2 regions of the Thiorhodovibrio winogradskyi genome follow, and region 1 is predicted to be linked to the other one. Evidence: predicted binding sites of a transcription regulator. Region 1 holds the regulator's gene; the other holds the start of a gene.
The links. Region 1 encodes FliA, which starts transcription of late flagellar genes. Its sites were predicted from a motif close to GCTAAAGTTNNNNNNNNNNCNGCCGATA; they were not measured.

Region 1 (3,972 bases):
CCTGCTGGTGCAGCAAAACGGGGCCAGCGAGAGTGCCCAGTGGGCGGCGCGCCATCCGCTGGCGGCCGAACTTGTGGCGGGTCTAACGGAGTGCGGCTTTCATGAAAAACTCGCGCGCAGCGTGGCGGGCGGCATTCCCGAGGAGACCAATATCGAAACCGCTTGGTCGCGGGTGCGCGCCCGTTTGTCCTCGGCGCTGACCACGGAGCAGCCCGATATCCTTGAGCGCGGTGGCATGCTGGCGCTGGTCGGGCCAACTGGCGTGGGCAAAACCACCACCATCAGTCGCCTGGCCATGCGCCAGATTCGCCGCATGGGGCGCGACGCCATCAGCCTGGTCACCCTAGATCGCCAGCGCTTGGGCGCCTATAAGCAACTCCAGGCGTTTGGCCAGATGGCCGGGGTTCCGGTCATGCTCCTTGAGAGCGAGCGCGAGTTGGCCGATCTGGCGGTGCGATCTGGCGAAGGCCGCCTGGTACTGGTGGATACCGCCGGGCAGTCAGCGCGCGATGTGGCCGAACAGCGTTTGTTCGCGCAGATTCGCTCCGAAATCGATCTGGAAACTTGGCTGGTGCTCGCCGCCACCCATCAGGGGCGAATTTTGCGCCAGGTGTTGCAAGCCTTTCAGGGGAGCGCTCCGAGCGCATTGGTGCTGACCAAGGTCGACGAAGCTGAACAGCTTGGCGAGACTCTGTCCGTGTTGCTCGAGCAGCGCCTCGGGCTCACTTTCTACAGCGATGGCCAGGGGCTTGGTGAACACTTCCATGCCGTCGACACGCTCTATCTGACGCGTTTGGCATTGCGCGAAACACCACTGCTGCGCACTGGCTCCATGCGCGCGTCAGCCGAGCGCGCGGCGACGCGTCCACTGGGTTCGGCGCCCATCGCTGATCGCCTTGGCCCGCTGGATCAGGGTATGATCCTCGAGTCGGTGGTTCCATTTAGGAAGAGCGCTCATGTCGGCCTATGAGTCCGGGCTGAAAATTCTCGCCATCGCCAGCGGTAAAGGTGGCGTTGGCAAAACCAATGTGTCGGTCAACCTGGCCGTGGCCCTGGCCCGGCTGGGCCGGCGCGTCATGCTGTTCGACGCCGACCTGGGCCTTGCCAATGCCGATCTGCTGCTCGGACTGCGTCCCGAGCGCACCCTGCATCACCTGGTTAGCGGCGAGGTCGAGGAGTTGAAAGACGTCATGGTGGAAGGGCCCGAGGGCATCCTGTTGATTCCCTCCGCATCGGGCATCGCATCCATGGCTAACCTAAGCGCGGCCGAGCATGCCGGGCTGATCCGCGCCTTCAGCTCGTATCGCGACCCTCTTGACGTGTTGATCGTCGATACCGCCGCCGGAGTGCAGGAATCGGTCACCAGTTTTTGCAAGGCGGTGCAGGAGGTGCTGGTGGTGGTCTGCGACGAGCCAGCCTCCATGACCGACGCCTATGCATTGATGAAAGTGCTGCATCAGGATCACGGCTTGCGTCGCTTCCATCTGGTTTGCAACATGATGGCCAGTGCCGAGGCCGCGCGCCGTCTGGCGCAAAAATTGTCCACGGTGCTGACCCAGTATTTGCCCGAGGTGGTGGTGGATGTCTCGGCCACCATCCCGCTTGATGAGCATCTGCGCCGGGCTGTGCGCAAGCGCGTACCAGTGGTGAGTCTGTATCCGGAAAGTCCCGCGGCGCGGGCCTTTAATGATCTGGCTCGGCGGGTCGACGGCTGGAAAACCGCTCGAGGGGGCGGCGGTCTTGGTTTCTTTGTCGAGCGCATGCTCGAACAGGCCTGAGTCACTGGCGCGGTCGCACCCTGAGAGAGCTGCTCCATGATCCGCCGTTTCATGATGCTGGAGTGGACAGGACCATGAGCCTGACCGCGAATCAGCGGCGGCATGTCCCGGCGTGGTGTCGTGCGACGGGCATTAGCCTGGCTGTCAGGCTTGGCCTTTTGGTCCTTTTTTCGGGCTACAATGCCAAAGACTGACATCGATCAAGTCGAGCACTGGGAGGCATGACCTTGCACCCGTCATGACCGCAAAGCGACCCCTTCAAGGCTATCGAAGCGATGCCGACGCGCAGTCGCCCGAGCAGCTCGTAACCGAACACGTCGACCTGGTGCGGCGGATCGCGCATCACCTGATGGCGCGCCTGCCTGCTTCGGTGCAGGTCGATGATTTGATTCAATCAGGTATGATTGGCCTGATTGAGGCTGCGCGACAGTTTCAGGGCGGGCAGGGCGCCACCTTTGCTACCTACGCCGGGATTCGAATACGCGGCGCCATGATCGATGAACTGCGGCGGTCGGATTGGGCGCCGCGCTCGGTGCATCGCAACAGCCGTCGGATTGCCGAGGCCATTCAGCGCGTCGAGGCGCGCGAGGGGCGTGCCGCGCGTGATCGAGAAATTGCCTCCGAGTTGGATGTTGGTTTGGATGAATTCCATGCCATGCTCCAGGACAACGCGGGCGTGCATCTGCTGGGTCTGGATGAACTCTTCGGTCAAGATCAAGATCCTGATCGCTTGTTGCCAGCCGATGGTTTGACGCCGATTGAGTCACTTGAGCGCGACGATTTTCGCGACGCTTTGGCGGAAGCCCTTGCCAGTCTGCCCGAGAAGGAGCGACTGGTGTTGGCGCTCTACTACAACGAGGAATTGAATTTGCGCGAGATCGGTGCTGTGATGGGAATAACAGAATCCCGTGTGTGCCAGATCCGCAGTCAGTCTGTTCATAGACTAAGGGCGCGCCTGCAGGATTGGGTGGGCTCGGGGACCGGAATCTGAACTGCTGGCGTTGGTTTGTGGTCTTCATCTAATTACTAATCGAGTTGGTTTGGAGCTGAAAGTGGATAAAGGCATGAAAATTCTCATCGTGGATGATTTTTCCACGATGCGTCGTATCATCAAGAATCTCCTGCGCGAGCTCGGGTTCAGCAACACCATGGAAGCCGATGATGGCAGCACCGCGCTGCCAATGCTGAAAAACGGCGATTTCAACTTCCTGGTGACCGACTGGAATATGCCCAACATGCAAGGCATTGAGCTTCTCAAGGCCATTCGCGCGGATGAGCGTCTCAAGAGTTTGCCAGTGCTAATGGTCACGGCTGAGGCCAAGCGCGAACAGATCATGGAGGCGGCGCAAGCCGGGGTGAATGGCTATATCGTCAAACCCTTCACGGCCGAAACGTTGAAAGAAAAGATCGATAAAATCTTTGAGCGGCTCGAAGGCTGACATTGTTCACTGCGGGTGCCCTGGCTTTACCACTGGTTCCGGAGCAGCAAGAAAATCATGCCACATCAGAATGAAGCAACACAGGCACGTCAACTCGAGTTGGCGCGCCTGCTGGTCGAGCAACTCGAGTCAGGGCAGGTCGATGAAGCTGGCCTGACCATTCAACGCCTGGGAGCCCCCTATGAGCGCGAGTTGTTCGAGGAGCTTGGGCGCCTCACCCGCGAACTTCACGACGCCCTGCGCAGCTTCCGTGACGACTCCCGCCTGATCGAAATCACCCGGTCCGAATTTCCAGATGCCAAGCAGCGCCTGAATCACGTCATTACCATGACCGAGCAGGCCACCCACCGTACCCTAAATGCGGTGGAGACCGGGCTGCCCATTGCCGAGGCGCTGCATGCTGAATCCGCGCGCTTCGCCGGGAGCTGGACCGAGTTTCGCGGTCGCAAGTTGAGTGTCGAGCAGTTTCGCGAATTGACCCGTGAGCTCGACGAATTCCTGCGCCAAACCACTGATCAAACCAAGCAGCTTGGCAGCCTGATGTCCGAGATCATGATGGCGCAGGACTTCCAGGATCTGACGGGCCAGATCATTGCCCGCGTCATCAAGTTGGTGCAGGAGGTCGAGGGGAATCTGGTCGGGCTGGTGCGCCTCTCGGGCGAACGCCTGGAGCCCGAAAAGCTCCAGTCGGCTGCTGCTGCCGCTGCTGCCAAGCCGGAACTGGACAGTTTCAAGCCAGTCGGCCCTGCTGTGCC
Region 2 (3,972 bases), 2.0 Mb from region 1:
GTCGCTCATCGACGAGAACAATGGCCGACGGGTCCGCATGGCCCATCTGGCCGCCGTCGGCAGTTGCGCCATCAATGGCGTAGCCGAACTGCACAGCGAGTTGCTGAAAAGCACCGTGATGCGAGATTTCCATGACATGTACCCGGATCGATTCCACAATGTCACCAATGGCGTGACACCCCGGCGCTTCATGGTGCTCTGCAATCCCCGCTTGGCTCGCTTAATCACCAAGGTCTGCGGCGACAACCGCTGGATTCGCGATCTCGAATGCCTGAGCGCACTCGAACCCCATGCCGATGACAGTGCCCTGCATGAACGTTGGCGAGCCGTGAAAACCGCCGCCAAAACGGATTTATCCAACTGGCTTGGGCAGGAAACCGGCATCGCGCCAGACCCCAGCAGCTTGTTCGACATCCAGGCCAAGCGCATTCATGAGTACAAGCGCCAACATCTGAACCTGCTGCACGTTCTGGCACTCTATGAACAAATCAAGAACCAGGGTACGGATGGCATCGTACCCCGAACATTCATCTTTGGCGGCAAGGCGGCACCTGGCTACACCATGGCCAAGCTCATCATCAAGCTGATCAATGCCGTGGGTGAGGTGATCAACCATGACCCGGCGGTGAATGGCACCCTGAGAGTCATCTTCATGCCGGACTTCAACGTCAAACGCGGTCAGCGCCTCTATCCGGCGGCGGATCTCTCCGAACAGATATCCTTGGCGGGCAAGGAGGCATCCGGTACCGGCAACATGAAGTTTTCCATGAACGGCGCCCTAACCATCGGCACGCTGGATGGCGCCAATGTCGAAATCCGCGAGGAAGTAGGAGCGGAGAATTTCTTTTTGTTTGGCATGACAGCGGCTGAAGTCCAGCGGCGCCAAGCCGAGGGTTATGACCCTTATCAGATTTACAGCACGAACGCGCAGGTAAAGTCCCTGCTTGATCTCATCGCCTCGGGCCTGTTCTCCCATGGCGATGCTGGGCTCTTTCAGCCACTGGTTGAGAACCTGATGTATCAGGATCCCTTCATGGTGCTAGCGGATTTCCACGACTATGTCGAATGCCAGCGGAAAGTGGCCGATGCCTATGGCGATCCGCGCCATTGGACACGCATGTCGATCTTGAACGTGGCGCGCATCGGTAAGTTTTCCTCTGATCGTGCGATTCAGGAATATGCCGAGCGAATTTGGCAGGTGGAGCCAGAACCGGTTAGCTTATAGTGGCGAATCAATTCGCCGACCTTTTTGATCGGGGCGAATCAATTCGCCAACCTTTTTGATCGGGGCGAATCAATTCGCCAACCTTTTTGATCGGGGCGAATCAATTCGCCAACCTTTTTGATCGGGGCGAATCAATTCGCCCCTAGGACTAGAGCACCGGCTAGGGCGCCGCCGACTCCTAATTGCTGACCGGTTGTTCGGTCTGAGACTGGCTGACGTTGCTCAGCAAGTCATTGAGATTAGCCTGCATACGCTCGCGACTCTCGGGTGGCGCCTCGCGCATGCGGCTGTCCTGCTCGACCAGTCCGCGCATGATGCCCGCACCAACTTCGCGTGGATTCTCGAGGAAATCCAGCATCGACTCATTGAAACTCTCGCGCATCTCGTTCATCAACTGCCCAAGACGCATTCCGGGTCGCTGCTCCTCGGCCGGCGTGTCGATCTGCTGGGTCTGACGATAGGCCTGGGCTGCGGTGTATTGCCGCGACTGGCTCATGTTGATTTCAAAGGAGGCGATCTGGGAACCGTCGAAGCTTAGGCCGCCGGCCTGATCGAAGGCTTTTTGCACGTCGCCGCCAAAAAAGTCATCGGCCATCTGGCCAACGTCCCGCACGAAGTCGCTCAGAGCGGTTCTTTCCTCCTCGCTCAGACTGCCGCCTTCAAAGCTGAAGGAATAGCCGACCGATTCACTGCGACTCATTGAGTATGCCGCGGCGCTGTTGCCATTGCTGTCGGCATAGGCAGAGGCGCCAGACGAGAACTCGCTGCTTTGGTCAAATTTTAGCGTGATTTCATCGCCGTCCTGCGTCCGTACTTGCATCTCGAAGGACGACGCGCCAGAGAAGCGCTCAGCCATTGAGAGTGCTGCACTGCCACTGCCATTCACCTCAAGTTGCTCGCGGCGACGGCTGGGGTCGAGTTCGGCCAAAGCCTCGCGCGTGAGCTTCGCGGTTTCGTCCACATCCTCGGCAATCTTGCCTTGCAGCAGGTTCATGCCCTCCAGCATATCCCGCGCCTCGGCCATACCCCGCTCCATGCCGCTTAGGGCGCTGTCAAAAAGCGATTGGACTTCCTTGTCGCCGCGGCCTTGAGCGCGCGCGTTCTCGAGCCCACGGCCAACAAAGGAGCCGATACGCTCAGCAATGGCTGCGGGCGAGAAATCAGCCGGGTCACGCTTTTCAAGGTCGGCGACATCGACGCCCGGAATCCGCTCGACCAAGCGGGTCATCAGACTGTCCTGAAGCTTGGCCATGGCCGCTCCGGCCGCGCCGCCAGATTGTGCACGATAGGCCTCATCGCGCCTCTGAGCGCCTTCAACGTTAGAATCCTGCGCGCGACCGGGATTGACCTGGCCTTGCATCAGGGGGTTCATAAAGCTGGCGGAAGGATTGAAGGAAATCACTGTCGACTCCACGGCTGTGCGCCGGTCATGACAAGATTTTGGCCGGGAGCAGCATATCCCGACCGGGAACTCGTTACATAAAGCAGATAACGACCATCACCAAGTCGGCTTGAGAAAAATATTTTGCAAGATTGTCGGCTTTTTGCCGATTCATGCGCAGTGGCTCGAGGCAGCGATTCAGTCGCTCTTTTTACGTCGGGTCAAAGCGCCTTTGCTGGTGGATGATTCTAACACCGGCAGCACATCACGCGTCTCGGCCAGCATCAGCCCAGGTTCGGATTCTTCCAGCCGCGCCCGCAGACGCCGCTCCTGACGCACCCGCACTCCATAACCAAGTGCCGCGCCGCCAGCAGTCGCCACGGTGAGGAGCCCCACCGTCATGAACTGGGCCACCATCATGGCGACACCAACCCCGGCCATGCCACCCACCGCAAGTCCCGTGCGCAACTTGATGCCGGCGTTGCCCTTCATTTTTGTCTGTTTAGCGGTCATCTTGGAACGCTGGCGCTCGGCCTCAAGGCGGATTTTCTCGCGCTCACGCGCATGGCGCTGCTGAGCGCGCGACAGTGCCTTGTCACTAACATGGCCGGCGATTGACTCAAACCACAGGGTCACCAGCACGCCAGAGCTGGAGCCCAACGCCACGAACAGCGGCCAAGTCATGGCAATATCGGTTTGCAGCGCCGTATAGGTCACCAGGACGGTCACGGCCTGAAGCACCAAGGTACCAATCAAGAACCGAAACAAACTACCCAGACGATGGCCAAACATTGCAGACTCCGTATTGATAGACCTTGGAAGGAGAAGGCGATTGAAGAATCCAAAATCCAAGCAGCGAGGCTAAGCGCGGCGAGAGGCTATGCATCAGCCTCCGTGCTTGGATTTCGCACCTATTGTTGCTTGGCCCGTGGCAGACTCAAGCAAGTACAGCCACTGCTCATCGCCGTGATTTCCCGACGAATGGCCCAAGCGAGCGAGGCGCTGACGCAGTTCTACCAAAGCGGCATCCGCTTCTGCCGCAGCCTCCGAGACTCTGCGATCATAGGCATCAACCACGGGATAAAGATACTCCGGCCCCATGTTGCTCAAGTCCGTCAGCAGCACATCGCTATCCTGCGCTGGCACCAGATCAAAGACGGTCCGCGAGATCAAAAAGGGGCCCGGCGCGGACCTTAACCGATCCGCCAGCGCAAGATGCTGGCGTTGAGCAAGCCAGGCGGCCAGTGCCTCGCGCGCCGCATCAGCCAATTCGGGCGCGCTGCGTTCGGTGAGGGGCAGGGACTCGAGCCCGGCATATACAGGGATCAGGAACTCATGCCGCGTGGATGACTCGCCATGGCTAGAG

Region 2: the regulator FliA is predicted to act here: its motif matches at 2,643-2,670, upstream of Thiowin_RS08105 (DUF5610 domain-containing protein).

What each region holds. Positions count from the first base shown of each region.
Region 1 covers NZ_CP121472.1:5,275,598-5,279,569, reverse strand. The annotation lists gene flhF (flagellar biosynthesis protein FlhF) at 1-970, shown strand, start outside; gene Thiowin_RS24175 (MinD/ParA family protein) at 957-1,778, shown strand; gene Thiowin_RS24170 (RNA polymerase sigma factor FliA) at 2,017-2,769, shown strand; gene cheY (chemotaxis response regulator CheY) at 2,843-3,217, shown strand; gene Thiowin_RS24160 (protein phosphatase CheZ) at 3,275-3,972, shown strand, end outside.
Region 2 covers NZ_CP121472.1:1,827,327-1,831,298, reverse strand. The annotation lists gene Thiowin_RS08110 (glycogen/starch/alpha-glucan phosphorylase) at 1-1,225, shown strand, start outside; gene Thiowin_RS08105 (DUF5610 domain-containing protein) at 1,404-2,585, opposite strand; gene Thiowin_RS08100 (hypothetical protein) at 2,805-3,398, opposite strand; gene Thiowin_RS08095 (hypothetical protein) at 3,492-3,972, opposite strand, start outside.